One region of the Priestia sp. FSL W8-0001 genome, then DNA from elsewhere that is predicted to be linked to it. Evidence: predicted binding sites of a transcription regulator. Region 1 holds the regulator's gene; the other holds the start of a gene.
The links. Region 1 encodes NrdR, which represses ribonucleotide reductase genes. Its sites were predicted from a motif close to AACACNATATATNGTGTT; they were not measured.
Positions count from the first base shown of each region.

Region 2: MKZ18_RS16760 (vitamin B12-dependent ribonucleotide reductase) is a predicted target of NrdR. The motif match lies at 2,228-2,245, and genes of this name have one in related genera.

Region 1 covers NZ_JBBPAL010000001.1:3,454,894-3,458,965, forward strand. Annotated here, with positions in the region: gene dnaI (primosomal protein DnaI) at 1-168, opposite strand, end outside; gene MKZ18_RS18220 (replication initiation and membrane attachment family protein) at 193-1,620, opposite strand; gene nrdR (transcriptional regulator NrdR) at 1,684-2,145, opposite strand; gene MKZ18_RS18230 (hypothetical protein) at 2,385-2,768, opposite strand; gene speD (adenosylmethionine decarboxylase) at 2,942-3,322, opposite strand; gene MKZ18_RS18240 (glyceraldehyde-3-phosphate dehydrogenase) at 3,662-4,072, opposite strand, start outside.
Region 2 covers NZ_JBBPAL010000001.1:3,166,961-3,171,032, forward strand. Annotated here, with positions in the region: gene MKZ18_RS16760 (vitamin B12-dependent ribonucleotide reductase) at 1-2,122, opposite strand, end outside; gene MKZ18_RS16765 (lipoate--protein ligase family protein) at 2,398-3,231, opposite strand; gene MKZ18_RS16770 (rhodanese-like domain-containing protein) at 3,456-3,830, shown strand; gene gcvPB (aminomethyl-transferring glycine dehydrogenase subunit GcvPB) at 3,875-4,072, opposite strand, start outside.

The sequences.
Region 1 (4,072 bases):
CTTAATGAGACCTCGTTCTACAATACCTTCATCCAATTGATCTCGATTCTTCCTTAAGAAATCTTGAACATTACGATCAGAAAGCACTTCTGATTTTAACGTTTCAAATCGTTCCTTGAAACCTTGATTATTTGCTAGTTTGTTTAGCGAATCATTGATTGACTTCACCCCATCACCTCTCCTTTCCATTCATTAATCTTCACGATTTTTCTTTAAATCTAAATCAAGCTGTTTTAACTCTTCTTCAAGTTTCCGCTTTTCTTCTTCAAAGTCTAAATCTTCTTTTTGACTTTGAGGTTTCTTTTTCTCTTCAGACTCTTCTTTCAACCAATCTGGCACCATCTCTTTACGAACCGTTCTTTGTTTCTTCGTCGCCGTTTGCTTAGATTCAGCCCAGTTTTGGTATTCTTTATGCTCATTTTTCGCAATGACCATCGCTTCTTCCACTGTTTTTACCTTTTTACGAGCCCAGTGTCCTGCAATTTTATCCACATATGCTTTTGATAACTTCATATCCGTTCTTAGCATGACATAATAAATGAGTACATTAGCAACACCTGGAGAAAGGTTTTGATGAAACATAACGTCTTCAACCATTTGTAAATCTGCTTTAGAAGGCGTTGCTCCACCGGACAAGTCCGTCAGTAGCTGTCTTGGAGACGTCACTTCTAACTGCTTAATTAACTTCTCTTCTTGAGAAGTTGGCTCTCTATGTTCCATAGTTCGCAATAACGGCGGCTGAATTTGTTCACTTAAGTTAGGTAGCGCTTCTCCATTTTCAAACTGATAATGGTTTCTAGCAGCTTTTCGAAGCAGCTCAATATCTACTTGATCATTTTCGTTCAACGCGTCCAAGACCACATTCTTCATTTGCAGAGCATCAATTTGATATAAAAATGCTAGCTTTTCAATTGCTAACCTCACCTTGGCTGTAATTGCTTTTTTCGAAATCATAGACTCAGTTAACCCTGTCAAAAATAAATCAAAGTCAAAGCCAGCATCCTTAATTGTTATACTAGCTCTTTGTGAATTATCCACATAGTCCAGATCTCCACTTGGTTTGAAGACATCTTGGTTCTCTCGTTGTAAACTTGACGTGAGCTCTGTCGTTTGTACTGACTTATACACATCATTAAATGAACGAGTAACGTCTTTAAACTCACTGTGGTCCACAGCTGGATCCATAAAATATCGTCTAATTTTTTGAAATACATTTTTACCTAATCGATTGTATAAGTAGACGTTTAAAACACCATCATCAAAAAACTGCTGTGGTGTTAATGGTGGAATTAACTCATAAATATAAACTCTTCCCCCGTCCTCTTCTTTCATATAGGTTTTTAATAAGCCAATACCTTCAAGCTTTAATCGCTCCTGATAAATGGATTTCAAGTTCATTTGCATAACGGCCATTAGGTGATGATGCGTTGCTTCTGTTCCCCATAAGCGTCCTTGTTCTAGTTCACTCCATAACGTCATATATAAGCCATAGCACACGGTTCCAATTAACGGTTGATATAGAGTTGTTAACACTTTTCGATCATATTCTTGAATAACGCCGCTCGTTCTCACAACATAACGGTCAACTGGAATGATTTCTTTCCAATGTTGCTCATTCATCATCATTACCTACCCAATTCTAAAATAGCAAAAAAGAGCTAAAAAATCTCTTTAATAGCTCTTTTATAATTTTTCCTTCTTAATTAACTCCTTTAGTTCATCAATAAATACATTAATGTCTTTAAATTGACGATAAACAGAAGCAAAGCGTACATACGATACTTCATCGATAGCAGCTAGTCTTTCCATTACCATTTCCCCAACAACGTCTGACTGCACTTCTGATGCACCTTGACTGCGCAATTCAGATTCAATATCATGTACAGTATCTTCTAATTGTTTTAAGCTAACTTGCCTTTTCTCACATGCCTTTATTAAACCGCGTAAAATTTTCTCTTTGCTAAACTCTTCACGCGCCCCATCTTTTTTCACTACAATTAAAGGTGGCTCTTCTACTTTTTCAAATGTTGTATAACGATAGTGACAACTTTCGCATTCACGCCGTCTGCGAATTGAACGACCTTCTTCAACAGGCCGTGAGTCTAACACTCTCGTTCCATTATACTGACAGGAAGGACATTTCATCTTCTCAACTCCAATAAATAACCTTTTATATTTGTATAAACTAAGCAGCTTGTACGAACTAACCACTTATGTACGTTAGAAATTCAAAATAAAAATTCACTTTCTTTTCATATTATAGAAAACAAAGCTTGAATACAAGTGAAGGAGAATGAATTCTGAAATTTTATTTCCTAAAACATTTGTTTTCCAATAGATAAAGGCGCTACACAGCTTTATTTGTTTAATACACTTTATTTCCCTTACTTAATAGCAATCAGATGTTGGTCAAAATATTTATAAAAAAAGATGATTAATTCTTTACTATAACCAAAATCGAATGGCATTACTTTTGATTCCGTTGTAACCGAAAAATCGATAGCGGTTTCAAAAGGTCGTAATGAAATAATCGTAATAACAACAAACGCCTTTCTCCCCTTTGACACGTTTAAGCTAATCTCTCCACGCTCTTCATAAGCGGCTAAAATTTCTACTCCATTCATATTCTTCAATAAATTTTGCACCTGAGTAAATGTTTGAGAGGCTGTTGATTTGTAGTAATGTGTTTGTAACTTTGGATTTTCGTGGTGGTCCCTAGTTTCAGAATGATTCGAAAAAACTGACTTTACTTTTTGAATAATCCCCATGTTGTGTAGACTCCTTTTTATCAAAATAATCGCTATAGCTACTAAAGATACCCTAGCTACTTTCTTTATTATAATGGATAAACGGTATTTTTGTATCTAAAAAGGACTGTCTATAAATGGCGAGTCCAATTTATAGAGCAGTCCCTAATTGTTCTTAGCTTTGTTTTATACTATTAAAGTACATTTGCTTTCGTTTGCTTTACTTGTACAGGACCCATTCCACGCGGTACTTCAATTGTCTCACGTGTTTGAGCATTTAGTTCATCTGCAATATAGTCAGCAGCAATTGTTGGATCTAAGTCTCCACATGTGTATACATCGATGCTTGCATACCCATGCTCTGGAAAGCTGTGGATAGTTAAATGTGATTCTGAAATAATAACAACCCCACTTACGCCCTGAGGTGCAAATTTATGAAACGCAACCTCACGAACTTCCGCTCCAGTTTTTAGTGCTGCATCTACAAACGTTTTTTCAATATAATCCATATCATTCAACTTATCGAAATCACAACCCCATAATTCTGAGATAACGTGACGACCCATTGTTTCCATAATGATATTTCCCCCTTTAACAATTTTTAATCGTTAAATATGAAATTCTTTCGCCATATAGCATGTTAACTACCACGGGGGAAAGTTAGTCCAGAGAGGTCCTAACCCTTTAAGTAGATACATAACCGAAAGGTACACAAGAAGTTCACGAAACATAGTATACTTTGTTTAGACTCATTTTGCAACACGTGATTTTATTTAAATTTGCAATCCGTAGCTAAACTCGATTTATTCTCTGCCCCACCACTTTTTAAGACCTCTCATTTATTAGTTCCCTATCTCAGTTAGAACAAACAATGAATTCAAATAGAATAAGCGAGGCATGATTGCCTCGCTTATTTATCCAACCTTTAGCTTTGAATTTTGAATCATCTCTGCTGTAATATATTTTACTAAATCGACTACTCTTTGTGAGTATCCCCATTCGTTATCGTACCACGCTAATACTTTAATTTTATGTTCATCCATGACCATGGTTGATAAGCCGTCAATGATTGCTGAATTGGGGTTTGTATTGAAATCAATTGATACTAACGGTTCTGTTGTAAATGCCAGTATTCCTTGTAGTGGACCTTCTGCGGATTGAATAAACGCTTTATTCACCGCTTCTTTTGTTACCGCTTTCCTAACATCAACAACGAGGTCTACAAGCGATACATTTGGCGTTGGAACTCGCAGCGCCATACCATGTAATTTCCCACTGAGATGAGGAAGCACAAGTGATAATGCTTTGGCAGCCCCAGTTGTTGT
Region 2 (4,072 bases), 290 kb from region 1:
TAAACCATTCAGGAAGGTTGTTTGGATCCGCTTCTGGATGTTGGTCTAAATATTCTTGAACGATATCTGCCTTTACTTCAATAAATTTCCCTAACCGACCGCTTCTGAAGTAAGAGAATGAGAAGTATGACTCAAGACCTGTTGACACACCAACCATTGTTCCTGTACTACCAGTAGGTGCTACTGTTAGTAAGTGTGAGTTACGAATACCGTGCTCTTTGATGCTTTCGCGAATGTCTTCAGGCATCTTTTTCATAAACCCTGTATTTGTGAAAGCTTCACGTAAACGATCCGTTTCTTCCTTAGTATCACCAATTAAGAATGGGAAGCTTCCTTTTTCTTTCCCAAGCTCTACAGACGCACGATATGCTGTTGTTGCAATTGTTTCAAATACTTGATCAACAAGTTCGTTTCCTTTTTCAGAACCGTACTCTGTTTCACAGTAGATAAGCAAATCATGAAGACCCATTACACCAAGACCTACACGACGCTCACCAAGAGCTTGCTTTTGATTTTCTTCTAAGAAGTAAGGCGTTGCATCAATAACGTTATCCTGCATGCGCACACCCGTTTCAACCGTTTGACGAAGTTTTTCAAAGTCTACTGTTTTCTTTTCTTTATCTGCCATTTGCGCTAAATTTACAGCTGCTAAATTACAAACTGAAAACGGTGCAAGTGGTTGTTCTCCACATGGATTTGTTGCCACAACATGCTGACCGTATGCTTGTGCATTTGTCATGTCGTTTGCATTATCAAAGAAGAAGATACCAGGCTCTGCTGAGTACGTTGCGCAAATATTAACTAAGTTCCAAAGCTCTTTTGCACGAATTTTACGATACGTACGAACCTTATTACCTTGTTTTTCCCACTCGCGAACATCTCCTACCTCATGCCAGTTTTCGTTGTAGTGTGCCATTTCTTCTTTCGAATAGCTTTCTACATCTGGGAAGCGAAGCTCGTATTCACCGTCGTTTTCAACTGCATCCATAAACTCTTTTGTTAAACAAACAGAAATGTTTGCTCCTGTTAAAAATTCAGAATTATGAACGCTGTACGTTCCACCAGTTTGTAGCTTTTCTTCAGCATCCGCAATAATTTTCTCGCTGAATCCACCAAGACCTGGAATTTGCTTATAATTGATAATTCCTTGGTACATGTCTTTTTCAGATTCCGTAAGCGGCGTAAATTTCAGCTTATCTTGGGCATGTTTTTTAATCATTTCATCATTTGTGTTTTCAATTAAGAATCGTAAAATGCGTGGATTTTGCATTTTAGAGATAATAAACTCAACAATATCTGGATGCCAATCCGCTAACATAATCATTTGAGCACCGCGACGAGAACCGCCTTGCTCAACAAGGTGCGTAAGTTTCGCAATATCATCTAACCAAGAGACAGATCCTGATGATTTACCGTTTACACCACGCGCTAGTGTGTTGCGTGGACGCAGGGTTGAACCGTTTGTTCCAACTCCTCCGCCTCGGCTCATGATTTCCATGACTTGCTTACGGTGTTCGGAGATTCCTTCGCGAGAATCTTTTACGTACGGCATTACATAGCAGTTAAAGTATGTAACATCCGTTTCAGCTCCCGCTCCGTACAGAACGCGTCCAGCTGGTACAAAGTTCATTTGAACAAGCTCTTGATAGAATTTTTCAAACCATTCGTTTCGCTTCTCTTCCGTTTGTTCAGCGGAAGCTAACCCAGTAGCGTTACGCTTTGCAATTTGCTCATAGAAGATTTCAAGTGGTTTTTCAATTACGTCTAATGAACGAGTAATAAGTCCACTTTCTGCTTCTTCAGGTGCTAACGCTCCACGAAACTCATCTTCAACCTTTACGACTGCCATCTTTTGGTCAAAATTAATGCTTTCCACATAGCCAAGTCCTCGAGCTGGAAACTTAGGGTCTTCCTTTACGGTTAAAACAACAAAGTCTCCTTTTGATAACGTAAGTTTTTCCGTATCTTTAAACGCATAACGGTCTAACATTACGAGTCGAGATACGCCTTTATGAGTAATTTTCATATCTGGTGTAATTGGGTGTACTTGTGGAAAGCGTTCAATATCTTGATTAAGCTTTTCAATATTCATATTTACTTTTTGATTAACTATAACAGTCATTCTGACAACTCCCTTACCAATCGTGCTCTATTTTACCAATCATTTACCTTATTTTGGAAAAAAGCAAAATTTCAACTATCAATAACTTACCACACGGATTGGACAAATTCAACATGTAGTATTCAATCAAAACCCAAACACCTACATATAGATAGATGTCAAGAAAAATATTTTTTTTACATTAAAAAAAGTATTTGACTTTTACATCAATTACTTTCTTCAGCTAGATAAAATACTTAGGGGCACAGCTTAAATAGTGTGCTCCTAAGCAATCGTTATCTTCTAAAATTCCATTCAACAGAAGCATATTTCTTTTGTGCTAATTCTTCTACGTAACGCTCTTCTTGTTCTGTTAATTCATAAGGTTCTAAGTCAATATCTAAAGCGCTAGCAAAGCCTTTATAAAATGCTTCCTTCGCTTCTTCCATTTGGATTTTACGGCCTGCAATAGCATTGATTGCAACAGCTTTTGAACGAAACGCACGCTGCATTCGCTCTTTCACACGATCATTTGGATAATTAAATACGCTAAATAATTTATCTTCGTCAATCTCTAATAAAATAGAACCATGCTGTAAAATTACACCTTTTTGACGCGTTTGTGCACTTCCAGCAATTTTACGCCCTTCTACCACAAGCTCATACCATGAAGGTGCATCAAAACAAACAGATGAACGTGGATTTTTCAAACTATTTTTTTCTTCTTCTGTGCGAGGGATTGCAAAATATGCTTCCAGACCCAGCGAACGAAATCCCTCTAATAACCCTTCTGAAATGACACGATACGCCTCTGTCACCGTCTTAGGCATGTTTGGATAGTCTTCCGATACAATGACGCTGTAAGTAAGCTCCTCGTCGTGCAAAACGCCTCGTCCCCCTGTTGGTCGACGCACAAATCCTAATCCTAATTTATCTACCTGTTCAAAATTGATTTCTTTTTCAGCTTTTTGAAAGTAACCAATTGATAATGTTGGAGGATTCCAACCGTAAAATCGAATCGTTGGTGGTATTTGACCAGTGCTATGCCACTCTAAAAGCGCTTCATCAAGTGCCATATTGTAATATGGCGAACGTTCTTTTGAATCAATGAATCTCCATTTTTGCTTCATTTTTCTCATCCCTAACTAGTATAGTAGACATTTACGTATGTAATAAACTTAATCCGTTTTTTAGTCTACCAAAAGATAAGCAGAAGGAAAAGAAAAGTGAAGCAGTAATTTTTTACTTTTCTTTCGTAAAAACTATCATGACTTCAAGAAGAATCCCTTTACTTCTAATTTCATTCACTTATATAATAAGACTATGTATTTTGTCGAAGAAAGGAAGAAACAACATGTGGGCACTAATCATTGTACTTGCGGCAATTATTATTTATTCTGTCGTAATGTTTTTTTACCAACGTCGCATTATGAAAACGTTAACGGAAGAAGAATTCCGCAGCGGTTATCGTAAAGCACAGCTAGTTGATATTCGCGAACCAAATGAATTTGAAAACGGACATATTTTAGGAGCAAGAAATATTCCTCTTTCACAGTTCCGTATGCGTATAAAGGAGTTCCGTACTGATCAACCCGTTTATATTTACTGCCAAAGTGGCATGCGAACTGGTCGTGCTGCTCAGCTCTTGCGCAAGCATGGTGTGAAAGAGATTCATGACCTAAAAGGCGGATTCAAAGCTTGGAACGGCAAAATTAAAACAAAAAAATAAACCACAAAAACAGCCCCTTCTTAGATGAAGGGGCTGTTTGTTTTTTAACTTTCTTTTTGATAGCGGAGTACAGGCTTTCTTGCTGCAAGCGTTTCATCCAATCGCTTCACAACCGTCGTATGAGGTGCTTCTTGAACGATTTCCGGATTTTCTTCCACTTCTTTTGCAATTTGAATCATTGCATCAATAAACGCATCAAGCGTCTCTTTTGATTCCGTTTCAGTTGGTTCAATCATCATGCA